Regions from separate parts of the Brevibacillus sp. B_LB10_24 genome, predicted to be linked through region 2. Evidence: riboswitches for the same ligand, from Rfam matches in the RefSeq annotation. Region 2 holds a riboswitch; each other region holds the start of a gene.
What was found. A riboswitch is a leader RNA that binds a small molecule or an ion and turns the genes downstream of it on or off. The one in region 2 is predicted to bind S-adenosylmethionine.

Region 1 (4,514 bases), on a different contig from region 2:
GAACGCATGTCCTGGGCCGTCACCACCATCTGCTGCGCCGACTTGACAAGCAAGCCCGACAATCCGACAATATCCGGTTTTTCGCTCCGGCAAGCGGCGATCAACTGTTCCGGCGGTACCTTGATGCCTAAGTTCACCACGTTGTACCCGTTGTTGGAGAGGATGATTTCAACCAGATTTTTGCCGATGTCATGGACGTCCCCCTTCACGGTAGCGAGCAGGACCTTTCCTTTGGTGGCCGATTCCGTCTTCTCCATCAGCGGTTCGAGAAACGCCACTGCCGCCTTCATGACTTCGGCACTTTGGAGGACTTCCGCGACGATCAGCTGATTAGCGTTAAACAGCCTTCCGACCTCTTCCATTCCCGCCATCATCGGCCCGTTGATGATATCGAGCGGAGCGTATTTCTTCAGCGCTTCCTCCAGGTCGGGGATCAGGCCCTCTTTCGAGCCTTCCACGACGTAATTGGCCAATCGCTCCTCCAGGGTCAGCGTCGAAGCCTCTTTTTTTACGACTACTTTCTTCTGGCGGTAAAAATCCGTAAAGGCCGCCAGCGTCTCGTCATTGGTTCTGAACAGCAGCGCTTCCGCCAGCTCCCGCTCCTCCTGCGGAATCGAAGCGTAGCGTTCCAGCTTCTCCGTATTGACGATCGCATAATCCAGGCCGGCCAGGGTCGTATGGTACAGGAAGACCGCATTCAGCACTTCCCGACCTGCCGGCGGCAAACCAAACGAGACGTTGCTGACGCCGAGAATCGTCTTGCACTCCGGCATCTCCTGCTTGATCAGGCGGATTCCCTCGACGGTTTCCAACGCCGATCCGATGTACTGTTCATCCCCTGTCCCGACCGGGAAGACCAGCGGGTCAAAAATGATGTCCTGCGGCTTCACCCCGAACTGGTTGACCAAGAGATCGTAGGAGCGCTTCGCCACTTCCAGCTTGCGTTCGCGAGTGACCGCCATCCCGGACTCCTCGATCGTCCCCACGACGACCGCCGCGCCGTAGCGATGGATGAGCGGCACTACTTCTTCAAAGCGCTTTAATCCGTCCTCCAGGTTGATCGAGTTGATGATCGCCTTGCCCTGCGAGAATTTCAACCCCAATTCCAGCACTTCAGCATCGGTCGAGTCGATCATCAGCGGAGCTTTTACCTTTTTCACCACATAGCCGAGAAAGTTCTCCATATCCTTCAGTTCGTCCCGGTCCGGGTCGGCCAGGCAGACGTCGATGACGTGGGCCCCCCGCTTGACCTGGGCGCGGGCGACATCGGACGCTTCCTCATACTGTCCGGCGGCGATCAGATCACGGAACTTTTTCGAACCGATGACGTTTGTCCGCTCGCCGACCAAAAGCGGCCGGTTGTCCTCCTCCACGTAGACGACATCGATCCCCGACACCGCGGCAAGCGGCTTGGATTCCAAGGGACGAGGTTCGTAGCCGCTGAGCGCCTCCGCCATCGCCTTGATGTGTTCCGGCGTCGTTCCACAGCAGCCTCCGGCGATGTTGAGCCATCCTCTTTCGGCAAAAGCGGCCATCTTCGCAGCCAGGGATTGCGGCGATTCATGGTAGTGTCCGTTTTCATCCGGCAAGCCGGCATTGGGGTAGCAGCTTACACCGCACCCGGACAGGTCGGCCAAGGTCCGCAGATGGTCGCGCATGAACTCCGGTCCGGTCGCGCAGTTTAAACCGACCGACACCGGCTTTAGATGTTCGATGGAAACGTAGAACGCTTCGATATTTTGGCCCGCCAGGGTGGTGCCCATCGGCTCGATCGTGCCTGAGATCATCACGGGCACTTCCCGTCCCAGCTCGGAAAAGGCCTGGCGGATACCAATCCCTCCAGCTTTCACATTCAGCGTATCCTGCGACGTCTCCAAGAGCAGCACATCCACTCCGCCGATCATTAAGGCCTTGGCCTGGCGGTAGTAGGTCTCTACCAGCCCTTCAAACGTAACCCCGCCCGTCAGTGACAGCGTCTTGGTCGTCGGACCCATCGATCCGGCTACATAGCGCGGCCACTCGGGAGTGGATGCCGCATCCGCCGCAGCACGGGCGATCCGGGCAGCCTCTATGTTGATTTCTTCGTCCTTCTCCTGCAGGTCGTACTCGGCTAGCACCACCGTAGTCGCCCCGAATGTATTGGTCTCAATGATGTCGGCTCCCGCTTCCAGGTACTTTTCGTGTATAGAGCGAATCACATCCGGCCGGGTGAGGTTGAGGATTTCGTTGCAGCCTTCATACTCCTCGCCGCCAAAGTCTTTTGCTGTCAGGTCTGCCTGCTGCAGCATCGTTCCCATCGCGCCGTCCAATATGAGAATTTTACGACACAGTTGCTCTTGAAAACTCGGTTTGCTCATCGTAAATAACCTCTTTCTGACATAAAAATACCTCTTCCCGGCATATAAGAAGAGGATTGCGCACAAAATGACTATGCTCCTCTCTTATCTGTCAAAGCGAGCGCGCTTTGCTGGAATTGGCACCAGATACCGGTTGCCGAGGCTTCACAGGGCCAGTCCCTCCACCTCTCTTGATAAGAGTACTTGTCATGCAATTTTTTATTCATTATATATTAGCATTTGCTTGCTGCTTCGTCAATGAGCGGTCTTCAGGCTGAATGGTGATCAGCCCATTTTGCCGGGCACCAAGATACCTGCCCACAACAAACTAGTCAAAAGTGTATACACTAGAGCATAATCGAAAGGAGGAGGAACAAGAAATGAGCACATCGTTCTGTGGAGGGTTTTTCGAAAATTTCGCCGTCGTGCTGGTGCTGTTTATTCTACTCGTAATCGTGGGAAGCACAGACAACTAATCGGTATCAAACAAATGCCAGAAGAGCCCGGTCATTGCCGCGGCTCTTTTTGTTTGGGACTGCAGTTCCCCGAGTTTATTCGATATCGATTTATTGGGTTAAGACCCCCACCTCTATAGGTGGGCCTTGAATCAGGTGGGGTAGAGTCCCCATCTGATTCCCCGATGTTCAGCGAAGCTGAACGAGTTCACTGCCTTTTCGATTTGTCAGCAGCACCGCTTTTTGCTACCATGAAGCTAAACCGTACGATGAATGACAAAGGGGTTACACGGATGAACGAGCATGCCCAATTTTTTCCGAGAGATGCATTTATGGCCAAGCTGGACACGGTAAACAAGCTGAAAGAAAACGATTTTGAACGGTACCAGATTGTCAAAGACAAAGAAACTGGACAGCATTACCTGCATTATACGCTGGAGATACTCCGCTTGTCCGAAGGCGGTTACAAAGACCAGTACGATTACTTTCTCCCGCTCCAATCAGACGACGTGCTGGGGATCGTCCTCGCCGAGCAGCCTTATTCGTTTCCGGACCACTGGAAGGAAACGTATCTTCGCAGCGGGCTCGACGATCGGCTGATGTGGTTCGACCCGAAGGAGAACTTCGAGTCATTTGCCGTTGCCGAGGAAGAGCAATCTCTGCTGGAATCGCTGCGCCGCTTTAAATCGGAATGGGAGCACTCCTCAGACAAGGAGGCCCTGACCAGAAAACTGTTCGACGAGCTGGAAGCACAGCGCAAGAAGCCGTCATGTTGAAAGGAAAACAGCAGCAGGTGCGATACCTGCTGCTGTTTTTACTTTCCGCTGCCAAACCAGGTTTTGGCCAGCTGCGATACTACCTGCTTGGGCAGCGACTGGGCTTGTTGCACCTCGCGGCCGTCGGCGTCCACCCCGCGGTAAAGCAGGTTCATGTCGTTCTCAGGGTCGGATTTGGTTTCGAGGGTGAGCTCACCCAGCTTTCCTGCCGCCGTCCACTCTTCGATCATGATCTGGTATTCGCCGGGAGCCAGTTCGATGTAATCTTCATCGGTCACGTCGACAACCGCATAGCCATCCGGCTCAATCTCGGCTTCGTATGTACGTCCGTTCGCCGACTCATAGAGGGCCAGTTCGCCCGGTTCATTCAGGTTTTCGGCAATCGCGGAAAAATCCCGGATTGTCACTTTTACCAATCGCTTCACTTTGCTATCGCCTCCACACCTTACTTTAGCACGAAGCAGGGCAAAGATACCAGCGATCGAACTAGCGATCGAGCAAACGGTTTACCAAGGCGATCTCTTCCCGGTGAGATCCCGATGCGGGAGTCGGCGTTTCCAGGATGACGGGAAGTTCATCTACTTCCGGGGTTTGCAAAAGTTCCACCAACGATTCAGCCCCGATCTCGCCTTGCCCGATGTTGGCATGGCGGTCGCGGCGCGATGCGGACGGGTAGCGGGAATCGTTGAGATGCACGGCCCGCAAATGCGACAGGTAGCCCATGCCCCTCGCTTTCTCAGCCACTTGCGGCCAATTTCCGCCCGTCCACATGCCGCTGGCAAAGGCATGGCAGGTATCGAGGCAAAAGCCGATTTTTTCCGGATGGGCCAGCAGGCTGCGCACTTCGGTCAACTCTTCCAGGGTCGTCCCCATCCGCCCACCCTGCCCCGCGTTGTTCTCCAGCAGGACCAGGGCTTGGCCCTCCCACCTGCCCAGGACCTCGTTTA
Region 2 (4,514 bases):
AACCAGGATTTGCCCGATCTGATCGTCATCGACGGCGGCAAGGGGCAGATCAGCGCGGCGATGGAAGTGCTCCAGGACGAGCTGGGGCTGTACATTCCGGTGTGCGGACTGGCCAAGGACGAGAAACATAAAACCGCGGAGCTGTTGTTTGGCGACCCGCCCGCGCCTGTCGAGCTGAAACGGGACAGTTACGAGTTTTACCTGCTGCAGCGCATTCAGGACGAGGTGCACCGTTTTGCGATCACCTTCCACCGGAGTGCCCGCAGCAAGTCGCTGCTCAGCTCACAGCTCGACGAGATTCCAGGCGTTGGCGAACGGAGACGAAAGCTGCTGTTTCAACACTTCGGGTCGATCGAACGGATGCGTCAGGCGAGTGTAGAGGAGTATCGGCAATTGGGATTCGGTGACAAATTGGCGCGTGAAATCATCAAGTATCTGCGCAAAATGAATTGAACGCCGCTTGTTTACGTGGTATAATCCCTTTCAAATGAATAACTAGAACTCACTTCCCTCGTTTGGAGAGTTAAAGCTCCCAACCGAATCGCAGAAGTGAGCTAGAGGCGCGAAGGCCATGAGTACCCTCTTCGAGATGCGGGCATCGACGACGGGAGCGGGAAAGGGGCATTCGCCGAAGTGCGGCCGATTTGCTCGACATCTGCCGTGCTGGGTCTGCGTTGAACAAGCGCAGGACTGTCATCCGCGTGATTGCCTATCACCCGGATGGAGAGCTAACTCACTGAACAGGAGTCTGTTTGATACTGACTGCTGCTCGGAGTAGGGAAGGAGGAACCGGTATGTCCACACGTGGCAGCGGCAGGTTACATCCTCGTCGTTGCCTTTTTTAAATCATTTCTGACAATAAGACGTTTACCCACTTGATTTACGTATCGGATCCAAGAGAGAAGGAGAGAGAAGCCAGAATGGGTTTGATTGTGCAAAAGTACGGCGGCACCTCGGTGGGGACTGTCGAACGCATCATGCGGGTCGCAGACCGGATTATTGAGTATAAAAACGCGGGCAACGACATGGTGGTGGTCGTTTCGGCCATGGGGAAGTCGACAGACGTTTTGATCGAGATGGCGAGACAGATCTCACCCAATCCGTCAGCGCGGGAAATGGATATGCTGCTTACGACGGGCGAACAGGTTTCCATCGCACTGCTGGCCATGGCCCTGCAGCAAAAAGGATATGAGGCGGTCTCTTTGACCGGCTGGCAGGCGGGCATCGCCACGGAATCCGTGCACGGAAAAGCCCGAATTCAGGAAGTGGACCCCGCCCGGATACGTTCGGAGCTGCAGCGGGGACGCATTGTCATCGTCGCCGGTTTTCAGGGGATCAGCGAAAAAGGCGAAATCACGACATTGGGACGCGGCGGATCAGACACGACTGCCGTGGCGCTGGCCGGGAGCTTGCGGGCGGATAAATGTGAAATTTTTACCGATGTATCCGGTGTATACACCGCCGACCCGCGCGTCGTTCCGATGGCGCAAAAATTGGACAGCATCTCGTACGATGAAATGCTGGAGCTGGCGATCCTCGGTGCCGGGGTGCTTCATCCCAGATCCGTGGAAGCGGCGAAAAAATACAAGGTGAAATTAGTGGTCAGATCAAGCTTTTCACCAGAAGAAGGAACTTGCGTAGAGGAGGCTGCCGATATGGAAACAGGAAGAGTAGTAAGCGGTGTTGCCCACGATGAAGATATCGCCAAGATTACCGTCGTAGGAATGCCGGCTCGAGTTGGGACGTTGTCGCGGCTGTTCAACACCTTGGCGGGTGCCCAAATCAACGTCGACATTATCATTCAAAGCTCGTACGATGCCGCCGTCACCAATATTTCCTTCACCGTTTCTTCGGATGATCTGGATAGGACACTCGGAACGCTGGCCGCTTTTCAGGAAGCACTCGGCTTTGACAAGGTGGAGCACGAATCGGGCTTGGCCAAGGTCTCGATCGTCGGCGCAGGGATGATCACCAATCCGGGCGTCGCCGCCGAAATGTTCCAACAGCTTGCGGAGCAGGACATCTCGATCAAGATGGTCTCTACTTCCGACATCAAGGTATCCTGCGTCATTCCCGCCGAGCAGACCAGCCTGGCCGTGCGCACCCTGCATACGGCGTTCGGGCTTGACGTGGCAGAGGAAGCGGTCGTTCACGGCATCTGAGGAGCCCCAAAATCTCCGTTTGGCGGTTGACAGGAAAAGACTCCCGGCGTATGATTAAGAAAAGTTTTTAAAATGGCTATGGTTTGGTGTAGTTTGACAATTTCACAAAAGACTCTTATCAAGAGTGGTGGAGGGACTGGCCCGATGAAACCCGGCAACCCCGCAAGAGCGGAGAGGTGCTAAATCCTACAAGTGTAACAGCGTGCACTTGAGAGATAAGAGTGGGTGACCGGGATGTCTGTTGCACCCCCTCTTCTCCAAAGAAGAGGGGGTTTGTTTTTTCTTTTAATCGGCAAGGGGGAAGCGCAAGTGAAACGTGTGGCAATCGGGGATGTGGTTCTCGAATCAGGAGAATGTATTCGGCAGGTAGAAGTAGGGTATCAGGCGTATGGGACATATGACCGCGAGGCGAACAACGCCGTGGTGGTCTGCCATGCGCTGACCGGAGATGTCTACGTAGCTGGAGACGAACAGCGCGCCGGGTGGTGGGAGGGGTTGATCGGTCCAGGCATGCCGATCGACACCAACAAGTATTACGTGATCTGCAGCAATGTACTTGGCGGCTGCTACGGCACGACGGGACCGGCCAGCTTGTGTCCCGAAGACGGCAAGCCCTATGGCTCGCGATTTCCGTTCATCACGATTCGCGACATGGTCCGGGTGCAGCGCCGGCTGCTGGAGGTCCTCGGTGTCGAACAGCTCTATGCGGTCATCGGCGGATCTGTCGGCGGGATGCAGGTGTACGAGTGGATGACCGAGTACCCGGAGATGATGCAGCTGGCCCTTCCGATTGCCACCTGTTCGCGGTTTTCGGCGATCGCCATCGCCTATAATGACGCGGCCCGTCAGGCGATCCAATCTGATCCCGAGTGGCAGGGCGGCGATTACTACCCTGCGGCCGGACCGAGGCGGGGGCTTTCGGTAGCGAGAATGATCGGGATGATCACCTACCGCACGGCGGAGCTGTTCGAGGAGCGGTTCGGGCGAAGCCTGCAGGCGACCAATGATTCCGATCCGTCCCAGACGATGTTTCAAATCGAAAGCTATTTGCGCTATCAGGGCGAAAAGCTGGTAGACCGCTTTGACGCCAACAGCTATCTCACCCTGCTCAAGGCGATGGATACGCACGACATCGGGGTAAACCGGGGAGGCATCGAACAGGCGCTCTCCCGTGTCCGGGCGAAGGTAGTCAGTATCGCCATTGACAGCGACCTGCTCTACCCTGACTCGCATCAGCGAGATATGGCAGATCTGATGGAACGCCTGGGGAAGAAAATCGACTTCTACCTGATGGAATCCAAATACGGCCACGACGGGTTTCTGGTTGAATTTCAGAAGATGGGGAGGATTATCAAGCCTTACTTCGACAGATGAAAGCAGGCTGGGATCGGCAGCAAGCAAAAAGGCTCCGCCGGAATGCAGGCGGAGTCCTCGTTTTGCCTAGTGCTTGTCCTCCGAATAGACATGGATGGTGACAAGGCGCTGTTTGCCGGGTACAATGGGACTTATGACAAGCTCTGCCCGCACCTTTTTCTTCAAGCAGCGGCCCATTGCTCCGGCGATGATCCCGCACTCGAAGGAAAGGGAATGTTTCAGCCGGCTGCCGGGAAGGTGGTCGTAGAGCAGATGGGTGAGGGAAAATTGACAGTAGTCAGAGGTTTCCTCCACCAGATCAAGCTTTCCGAGCCCAAGCCGGATGAACAGCATGGGCAAGTCAGCGGCGGATTTTAACCCAAATTCACTGCCGATGTCTTTGCCCAACCAGTAGAGGATTGGCGGTTCGCTTTCACCCAGCAGCTTTTGCGTCATCGTCTCACGCAAAAAATGATAGCCAAGGTAGGGCATATTCATTTGCTCCGCACGGGCGATTACGTCAGGGGCGAGGAGGGTAGCAAGCGGATCGATCGTTTGGCGCATCGTTTCGGCTCCTTTTTGTTGGGATTGTTACTACAATATGAGCCGGAGAATGCGGACATGACAGGTTTGACCCGCCAAGTTACAGAGCTGTCCAAAAGCCCGCGGCAAGCTTTTGATGTACCGTGCCGCTGTCGGCTTATTTTTTCTGTCTGACTGCGTTTATTCTAAAGATGAATTCAGTTCATCAATCGCTTGACGCTCTGTAGAGACAGGGGTAAAATGGTTGTGGTCAGATACCAAACGCCTATTCTCTACAATTTGACAAATTCGGACAAGCTTCACCGTCCGGATCAGAAATCGTTTACATAAAGCCTGTCCGGCGAGGGGGGGATGGCGATGAATAGTTTACTTGGCGGTAGTGAAAGAATGAGTCTAACCGGACTATCAATGGGACAGGATAGTGGAGAAGAGGTTAGGGTTTGATGGTTACGTTTT
Region 3 (4,514 bases), on a different contig from region 2:
CCTGCAGCAAGGTCAGCAGGTTCTCACCGATCGCGCGGCAGACGCGCTCATCCTCTTCCTGAATGGCCAGCGCCTCCGCCAGGACAGCCTGCTTGATCTCTTCGATCGGCTTGCCCTCTTCCTGCCTGACCCGCGCCTTTACCCGGTCTAAAGCCCAGAACAGATTGACCGCCGTCGGTCGGGAGGAGGCCAGATAGTCGGCTTGTTCTTCGACGTGCCGCCAAAAATCGCCAAAGTTCCCTGCCGTGCTCTCCCTGATGCCAAGGTAGAGTCCGTAAGCCGCAGCCATGCCGATGGCAGGCGCGCCCCGCACCTGCAGGTGGCGGATCGCCTCCCAAACTTGCTGTACCGTCGTCTGCTGCAAATAGACCTCTTCGACTGGTAAACGGGTCTGATCGAGGAGCCGCAGATGATCTCCCGCCCATTCCAGCGGCACCAAACGTTTTGCCGCACTACTCATAAGACTGCCTCCTGTCCAAACGCTGCCGTCACCCGGCATGCGAGATCGCTGATGTCAGTGCTGCCTTTTAACGAGCGGCGCTCCAGGATCAGAGCCTGCCCGATCGCCAGCGCCAGCCGCTCTGCATCGGCCCGGGCCGCATCGTCCTGAATGCTGTTCAGGTCGGCAACTCCGGCCAGCCCGATCACTCGGCGAAGCATCTTGCAGCCGGCATACCCTGCGCTGTCAGCCAGCAGGTTGACCACGTACTCCTGCCAGAATCCTTCTACATGGGCACTGCGCTCTTTTGCCTGGCGATGCCAGAGTTGCACAAATTGCGAGACGAATTCTTCCCAAACGTTTTCCGCCGTCTCCAGGAGGTATTTCCGGTACTCCTTGCGCTGTTCCTGATCGCTTTGCAAGCCGGACTGGGCGGCGTAATTGAGCAGCAGGTTGGCGATCACGGCACCGATGTCAAAGCCGATCGGCCCGTAGTAAGCAAACTCCGGATCGATCACCTTCGTGCTCGTTTCCGTGACGAAAATGCTGCCCGTGTGCAAATCGCCGTGCAGCAGCGCCTCCGCCTTCGTCAAGAAGCCGTACTTCAGATGGGCAATCTCCCGCTTTAATTCCGCGTTGTTCCAGATCGCTTCCACTTCCTTGCGGATCAGCGGGTTAAAATTGTTGGTTGGAGCATCTTCATAAGGATCAGTAAAGACCAAATCCTCCGTGATTTTGCACAATTCCGGATTGATAAACTTCCCTACCAGCGCTTTTTTCTCGAACGGGTCGCAGCCCAGGTCGGAAGTAAAAAACAGCGTATGGGCTATAAAACGTCCGATGTGCTTGGCAAACAGCGGATAGCGGTTGCCCGCGATCAGCCCTTGGCGCATGATCACGTGGTTGCTCAAATCCTCCATCACCGTCAGCGCCAACTCGCTGTCGTAGTGATAGACCAGCGGAACCAGCCCGGGTGCCAGCTTGTGCTGAATCTTCAAAGCTTCACTCTCAATCCGGGACCGGTCCAGCGTCAGCGGCCAAGACTCGCCGACGACTCGGGCATACGGCAGCGCTTGCTTGACGATCACACTCTTATCCGCTCGATCATCTCGGATGTGAAATACCAGGTTCAGGTTGCCGTCGCCAATCTCACGGCTTGTCAATGCGGCATTACGGTCAAATAGATCAGGCAAATTCCTGACGTATTCAACGGCTTCTTGTTCAGACAACGGACGATAAGCCATATCCTCTCTTGCTCCCTTCGGCTGATAATCAATCAAAAATGAAAAAAAACGACCTCTTCCCCGGAGAGAAGAGGTCGTTGTATCCAGTAGTCAACGTTATTCCCCTTATCTTCCAGAATTGTTTGTTTCTGCAGGATTTAGCACCGTGCATTGCGACTGTTGTGATCTGTCGAAATGTCGGTTGCCGGGTTTCATCGGGCCAGTCCCTCCACCGTCTCTGGATAAGGTCATCCAAGTCGTATGTGATTGTTAGTTGAATCTTACACAGTGGAGCAGCATCTGTCAAGATTCTTCCGCACGCATTTCAACTGGCAGCAGCGGGGCGGCAAACTCAGGCTTGACGCTTGCAGTTAAACGTCATATGATTTTACTAGCAACAGCGAAAGTGACAAACGTATACTTCCATAAACTCTTATCGCGAGATGGCTGAGGGACTGGCCCGATGATGCCCGGCAACCGGCGCGCTGCTTTTCATAAAGTGCGAAACGGTGCTAAATCCTGCAGAACCGCATGTGGTGCGGCTTCTGAGAGATGAGAGGAGAACGCTTGGAAACCCTGCCGCCTCTCCTCTCGTAGGCGGTTTTTTTATTGTCTTATATCCGAAAGGAGGCCTGCGCACGTGAATGAGGAACGCATCCTGGTCACCTACTTGACGCAAGCGAAAGATCTGGAAAAAAAGGCTGCTGCCATTGCTGTCGGCATGACCGTAGGCTCGTGGACCGACCTGCCCGCGGCCAAACAAGCGGAACTTCGCCCATATCTCGGCGAGCCGGCCGGCACCGAGCCGCTGTCCGTGCTTGAAAACGGCGAAACCCGCGGCCTGATCACCGTAAGCTACCCGGTTCGCAACTTTACCAAAGACATCCCCTCGCTCTTGACCGGTATATTCGGAAAGCTGTCGATGGACGGAAAAATCAAGCTGATCGACGTCCAGTTCCCGCCTTCCTTTACATCCGCCTTTCCCGGCCCCAAGTTCGGAATTGACGGACTGAGAGAGCTGACAAAGGTTCACGGACGGCCGCTCTTGATGAGCATTTTCAAATCGTGCCTGGGCCTTCCTTTTGACGACTTGAAAACGCAATTTCGCGCACAGGCGCTAGGCGGCGTCAACCTGATCAAGGACGATGAAATCTTCTTTGCCGACGACCGCGCCCCGTTCCTCGAACGCATATCCGCTTTCGGGCAAATCGCCAAAGAAGTCGAGGCAAAGACCGGCAAACCCGTTCTCTACGCTGCCAATCTGACCGGCCCGAGCCACCAGCTGCCGGAAAAGGCAAAGCGGGCGGTCGAAGCGGGAGCCACCTGCCTGTTGTTCAACGTGTTGGCATATGGCTTTGACGTGCTGCACCGCCTGGCTGCCGATCCCGACATCACCATCCCGATCATGTCCCATCCGGCATTGGCGGGAGCCTATTACCCTTCGCCCGACTACGGCATCGCCACGCCGCTTTTGCTGGGCAAACTGATGCGGCTGGCCGGCGCCGACCTGGTCTTGTTCCCGTCGCCGTACGGCAATGTCGCCCTGGATAAGTCGGATGCGCTCAAACTGGCAGACAGTCTGACGCAGCCGCATCAGACGTTGAAGCGTCCCTTCCCTGTGCCGTCTGCGGGGATTCATCCCGGCCTTGTGCCCCAGCTCTATGCCGATTTCGGCGTCGATCAAGTGGTCAACGCAGGCGGCGGTATTCACGGCCATCCGGGCGGTGCCACTGACGGAGCAAAAGCGTTCGTCGCGGCGATCGATGCTGCCGTCAGCGGAATTTCCCTCGAGGAAGCTGCCAGACATTCCGAACCGTTGGCGATCGCGCTAGAGAAGTGGGGTGGCGCCAAGTGAGCAAGCAAATTATCCTGTTCTGCGACTTTGACGGCACGATCACGGAAAAGGACAACATCGCTGCGATCATGCGCCGTTTTGCCCCGCCGGAAGCGGAACCCCTGATGCAAAAAATCCTGACGCAGCAGATGAGCATCAGAGAAGGAGTCGGCCAATTATTCGCCATGCTGCCTTCTGCTTTAAAAGATGAGATCGTTCAGTTTATCGTCAAAGACGCGAAGATTCGCCCAGGTTTTGAACAGTTCGTCCGTTTTTGCGACGAGGCGGGCATTGAGCTTTTGATCACCAGCGGCGGCATCGACTTTTTCGTCTACCCCATCCTCGCCCGCTTCCAGCTGGAAAATCGGATTTACTGCAACGGCAGCGATTTTTCGCAGGATCGGATCACGATTACCTGGCCGCACCGCTGTGATGAACACTGTTCCAACGACTGCGGCATGTGCAAAACAGCGATCATCCGCGGTTATGATTCCAAGCGTTATCAGCGCATCGTAATCGGAGACAGCATTACTGATCTGGCGGGGGCAAAAATCGCCGATTTTGTCATCGCCCGCTCTCTCTTAGAACAGAAATGCCAAGAGCTGGGCTTGCCTTACCAGCCGTTCGCGACGTTTTACGATGTGATTCATATTCTGCAAAACTTGCAAACAATTGAGGAGGTGAAACTGTCATGATGACAACGACTACTCTCGAACAGCGCACAGATGCTTTTCGGCGTCTGGACGAGGCGAAGCTGAACTTCGCCAAACGTGACTGGTTTCCCGGGACCAGCGGCAATCTCTCCATTCGATTGTCCGATCAACCGCTTCGTTTCGCGGTCACAGCCAGCGGCAAAGACAAGACCAAGCTGACAGCAGAGGATTACCTGATCGTCGACGGCGACGCCGTACCCGTGGAGCCTACTTCCTTGAAGCCGTCTGCGGAAACCCTGATCCACGCTGTGGTCTACAAGCGGATCCCGGAGGCTGGAGCCTGCTTTCACGTCCATACGCTGGGC
Region 4 (4,514 bases), on a different contig from region 2:
TAGCTTGCTCGATCATCGCGTACTATCTGGAGCAGAAATGGTGGGTGACGCTGCTTCGCACGACAGACAAACTCGTATTCCTGGCTTGGAAGGCTTATCTGGACGAGGCCGGGATTGAATACAAGACGAGGATTTACAAGACGCTGAATGGAGACGCATTGCAAACCGTTTATTTGTTGAAGGTGCCGGCGCAGGATAAGCTGAAGAGCTCCTTATTCAAGTAAAGAAGCAGGATAAAAGTCATTTGGATACCTCAAAGGTATCTTTTTTTTCCTAAAATTATGGGTGTGTCATTTCAAACTCATATAGTATACTAAGTGGATAAAGTGACAAATTGCGACATATGATGCGGTCATGATGTGAGCGCCAAAAAAGACAGGTGGTACTTTTGAGACGAAAACTAAAACGCATATTTGCCGTGCTGCTTTTGGTGATGATAGCCATTGGGGGCTATTACGGATACAGCTTCTACACGTTTGCAAAAGATATTCAACAGCCCAACATTGTGAAAGACCCGGATTCGGGCAAGAAGCCGAATAAAGAGCAAATTCCTCTCTGGGGCGGGAAAGAACGCGTCAACATCCTGATGATGGGGGTTGATGCGAGGGACCGCAATGAAGTGCCGCGCTCCGACAGCATGCTGCTGGTCAGCATCGATCCTGTCGGCAAGACGTATGATATCTTTTCCATCCTGAGGGATACGTATGTCGACATACCCGGCTACGGAGAATCGCGGATCAATGCGGCGCTGGGACATGGCGGGCCGTCGCTGGCGATGGAGACGGTAAGCCAGTTTACGGGAATTCCCGTCAACTACTACGTGATTACCGACTTTGAAGGGTTTAAGAGTTTGATCGACGCCGTCGGCGGTGTCGATATCGATGTCGAGAAGAACATGTACTACCGGGATCCGGGAGACAAAGGGAAGTACGACATCAATCTGAAAAAGGGACTGCAGCATCTGGACGGGGACAAGGCGCTCCAGTATGCACGGTTCCGCCATGATGCGACGTCCGACTACACCCGGACGGAAAGACAGCGCAAACTGCTGACTGCCCTTGCCGATCAATTGCAGAGCGGCATGTCCGTCATCCAGCTGCCTAACATTTTGGAAAAGGTGAGTCCGTACGTCCAGACCAACCTGACGTCCATGGATATGATCAAACTGGCCGGCCTGTGCCTCACCTTACACAAAGCAGAAGCGGAAGGGTATCAGCTGCCCCAGCCGAATGCTTTCCAGGAAGTGAACCGCGGCGGTTCTGTGCTGCTGCCGTCGATCCCGGATGTGCAGGCTTTCGTTCGGGAGAAATTGCAGCATCAGTCGGCTGATCCTTCGTAGAGTCAGTGGAAAATAGATTTCCATTGACTTTTTCCGGGCATTTCGAATATAATCCATTTTGTATTTAAACGTGAATTCTTAACATGATAACGGAATTCTTCTTATCAAGAGAGGCGGAGGGACAGGCCCTATGAAGCCCGGCAGCCGGCCCATTCAACGGATGGGTGTCGCGGTGCCAATTCCTACAAGATGACGAATCTTGAGAGATGAGAAGGGGCGGATTTGCATACAACCCCTTTTTCATTTTGGAAAAAGGGGTTTTTTTCGTGACAGGAGGTGATGTGGTTGATTCGTTTAGAGAATCTTCACAAGGATTATAGAGTAGACGGAAAAATGGTGCCGGCGCTGCGCGGTATTGATCTTTCCATAAAAAAAGGCGAGATATACGGGGTCATCGGACACTCCGGCGCCGGAAAAAGCACACTGATTCGCTGCATCAATCTGTTGGAGAAGCCCACTTCCGGCCGCGTCCTGATAGATGGAGTCGAGCTTACTGCGCTGGACGACGGGAAACTGCAGCAGCAGCGGCGGCAGATTGGAATGATTTTCCAACACTTCAATTTGCTGTCATCCGCAACCGTGGCAGACAACATCGCTTTCCCGCTGAAGCTGGCAAAAACACCGAAGGCCGCAATCGAGCAGAAGGTGACTGATCTGTTGGCCCTCGTCGGACTGCAGGAGCATCGGAACAAATACCCATCCCAATTGTCCGGCGGGCAGAAACAGCGTGTGGGAATTGCCAGGGCACTGGCGAACGACCCCAAGGTGCTGCTCTGCGACGAAGCCACTTCGGCGCTCGATCCGCAAACGACGAATTCGATTCTCGCGCTTTTGCTGGATATCAACCGCAAACTGGGGATTACCGTCGTACTGATTACGCACGAAATGCACGTCATCCGGTCGATATGCGATCGGGTAGGAGTGATCGACGGGGGGAAGATCGTCGAGTCCGGCAAGGTGGTCGATGTCTTCCTGAAGCCGCAGCATCGCGTAACCAGAGAGTTTGTCGAGCAGGTTGCCGATTCTGTCGAGCTGAAAGAAGCAGTTTCCCACGAAAAGTCGGCGAATGACCGCACGATCATTCGCATCACCTTCTTGGGTGAACAGACCTATCAGCCGATTTTATTCCAAACGATGCAGGAGACGGGGACTTCCTTCAACATCCTGCAGGGAACGATATCCCGCATGAAAGAGACCCCGTACGGTCAGCTTGTCGTTGAGCTGGAAGGCGACGCCGAACGCGGCAGACGGACGATTGAATCGCTGCGAGGGCGCGGGCTTGAAGTGGAGGTGATCTAAAAAATGGAGCAGCTTTGGCAGTTATTGGCAGACATTGACTGGGAAGACATCAGCCAGGCGACGATTGACACCTTGGCCATGCTCGGCTTCTCCACACTGTTCACTGTCGTAATCGGCCTGCCGCTGGGCATTCTGCTGTTCCTCAGCTCGAAGGGGCAGCTGCTGCAAAACCGGTTTTTTTATGCCATTGTATCCTTTATCGTCAACGTCCTTCGTTCTGTTCCGTTTATCATCTTGATGATCCTTCTGATTCCTGTGACCAAGTTTATCGTGGGCACATCGCTGGGGGTAAAAGGCACCATACCGCCGTTGGTCATCGGAGCCGCGCCCTTTTTCGCCCGGCTCGTGGAGACCTCGCTGCGCGAAGTGGACCGCGGAGTGATCGAAGCGGCACAATCCATGGGAGCGTCCAACTGGCAGATCATCCGGAGGGTCCTGCTGCCGGAGTCGCGTCCCGGCCTGATCGCAGGAATCACGATCACAACTGTAACGCTGGTCTCCTACACGGCGATGTCAGGTGTGATTGGCGGCGGCGGACTGGGAGATTTGGCCATTCGCTTCGGTTATCAGAGGTTTCAAACAACCGTCATGATTGTCACTGTCGTAATTTTATTGGTGTTGGTTCAAATCCTGCAGATGCTGGGGGATCGACTGGTGATCCGTTTCAGCCGAAAGTAGGAGTCACAATATATAAATCCTTAAGGGGGAAAAGAAATCATGAAAAAATGGATCGTATCCGCGCTTGCTTTAACGCTGGCACTCTCGCTGTCCGCTTGCGGCAGCAAAAACGAATCTGCACCGGCCTCGAATGCCTCGTCTGGTGGCGATGCCGGAGGGGAAAAACAACAGGAGGTAACTCTGAAAGTAGGTGCTTCCCCGACCCCGCACGCGGAGATTCTGAAGTTTATCCAGCCGAAGCTGAAGGAAGAAGGCATCAATCTGGAGATCAAAGAGTTTACGGATTACGTCCAGCCTAATGTGCAGTTGGACGAAAAGCAGTTGGACGCGAACTACTTCCAACACCTCCCGTACCTGGAGCAGTTCAATAAAGACAAAAACATGGACCTTCAACCGGTCGTAGCTGTACACATCGAGCCGTTTGGCGCCTATTCGAAAAAATACAAGTCCCTGGACGAACTGCCGGAAGGCGCAACCATCGCTCTTCCCAACGATCCGACCAACAACGGACGCGCACTGGCTCTGTTGGAGAAAAACGGCGTAATCAAATTGAAAGAAGGCGTTGGCATTTCCGGAACGGCCAAAGACGTCGTGGAAAACAAGAAAAACGTCAAGTTTAAGGAAGTAGAAGCAGCCATGCTGCCGCGCGTCCTGGATGAAGTAGATCTGGCCCTGATCAACACCAACTACGCCCTGGAAGCCAATTTGAGCCCGACGAAAGACGCACTGGCAGTGGAAGACAAGGATTCTCCATATGCCAACTACCTGGTGGCTCGTCCTGACAACAAAGATTCTGACGCCATCAAGAAGCTTGCAGAAGCGTTGAATACACCAGAAGTAAAGAAATATATCGAAGAGCAATTTAAAGGCGAGATTGTACCGGCGTTTTAATACGGCCCGGCTGACCGCTAGGAAACCCGTTTGCGACAGTTGCAAACGGGTTTTTTCATTTATACACTTTTATCTAGATGTAAAAGAGTATGAAACCTGATTCGACAATATATGATTTTTGGATGAAAAGCAGTATAGTGAAAGCAGAAAGGAAACAGAGGAGATTTTCTCATAATGAATAAGAAAGCTGTTTGGATTGTACTTGCCACCGTAATCGCTATGGTGGTTGTACTTGGTTGCGGGAATATCATTTTTAACAAGCGACAGGTAGCGGCACAAAACGAACTCAGGCTCAATCTCCACAATG

Region 1: another riboswitch for S-adenosylmethionine. It lies ahead of metH (methionine synthase); the one in region 2 lies ahead of metX (homoserine O-acetyltransferase MetX).
Region 3: another riboswitch for S-adenosylmethionine. It lies ahead of ACI7RC_RS13565 (2,3-diketo-5-methylthiopentyl-1-phosphate enolase); the one in region 2 lies ahead of metX (homoserine O-acetyltransferase MetX).
Region 4: another riboswitch for S-adenosylmethionine. It lies ahead of ACI7RC_RS17410 (methionine ABC transporter ATP-binding protein); the one in region 2 lies ahead of metX (homoserine O-acetyltransferase MetX).

What each region holds. Positions count from the first base shown of each region.
Region 1 is NZ_JBJQOQ010000047.1:29,970-34,483, forward strand. Features, by position in the region: gene metH (methionine synthase) at 1-2,357, opposite strand, end outside; SAM riboswitch class I at 2,439-2,537, opposite strand; gene ACI7RC_RS25820 (YjcZ family sporulation protein) at 2,717-2,812, shown strand; gene ACI7RC_RS25825 (hypothetical protein) at 3,085-3,567, shown strand; gene ACI7RC_RS25830 (hypothetical protein) at 3,606-3,992, opposite strand; gene ACI7RC_RS25835 (deoxyribonuclease IV) at 4,054-4,514, opposite strand, start outside.
Region 2 is NZ_JBJQOQ010000006.1:7,681-12,194, reverse strand. Features, by position in the region: gene uvrC (excinuclease ABC subunit UvrC) at 1-453, shown strand, start outside; lysine riboswitch at 548-739, shown strand; gene ACI7RC_RS07680 (aspartate kinase) at 921-2,162, shown strand; SAM riboswitch class I at 2,275-2,384, shown strand; gene metX (homoserine O-acetyltransferase MetX) at 2,472-3,536, shown strand; gene ACI7RC_RS07670 (DUF2507 domain-containing protein) at 3,603-4,079, opposite strand.
Region 3 is NZ_JBJQOQ010000013.1:1,811-6,324, forward strand. Features, by position in the region: gene mtnA (S-methyl-5-thioribose-1-phosphate isomerase) at 1-460, opposite strand, end outside; gene mtnK (S-methyl-5-thioribose kinase) at 457-1,683, opposite strand; SAM riboswitch class I at 1,786-1,911, opposite strand; SAM riboswitch class I at 2,093-2,221, shown strand; gene ACI7RC_RS13565 (2,3-diketo-5-methylthiopentyl-1-phosphate enolase) at 2,303-3,517, shown strand; gene ACI7RC_RS13570 (2-hydroxy-3-keto-5-methylthiopentenyl-1-phosphate phosphatase) at 3,514-4,191, shown strand; gene ACI7RC_RS13575 (methylthioribulose 1-phosphate dehydratase) at 4,188-4,514, shown strand, end outside.
Region 4 is NZ_JBJQOQ010000020.1:5,741-10,254, reverse strand. Features, by position in the region: gene ACI7RC_RS17420 (hypothetical protein) at 1-224, shown strand, start outside; gene ACI7RC_RS17415 (LCP family protein) at 434-1,339, shown strand; SAM riboswitch class I at 1,438-1,552, shown strand; gene ACI7RC_RS17410 (methionine ABC transporter ATP-binding protein) at 1,625-2,638, shown strand; gene ACI7RC_RS17405 (methionine ABC transporter permease) at 2,642-3,316, shown strand; gene ACI7RC_RS17400 (MetQ/NlpA family ABC transporter substrate-binding protein) at 3,356-4,207, shown strand; gene ACI7RC_RS17395 (peptide ABC transporter substrate-binding protein) at 4,382-4,514, shown strand, end outside.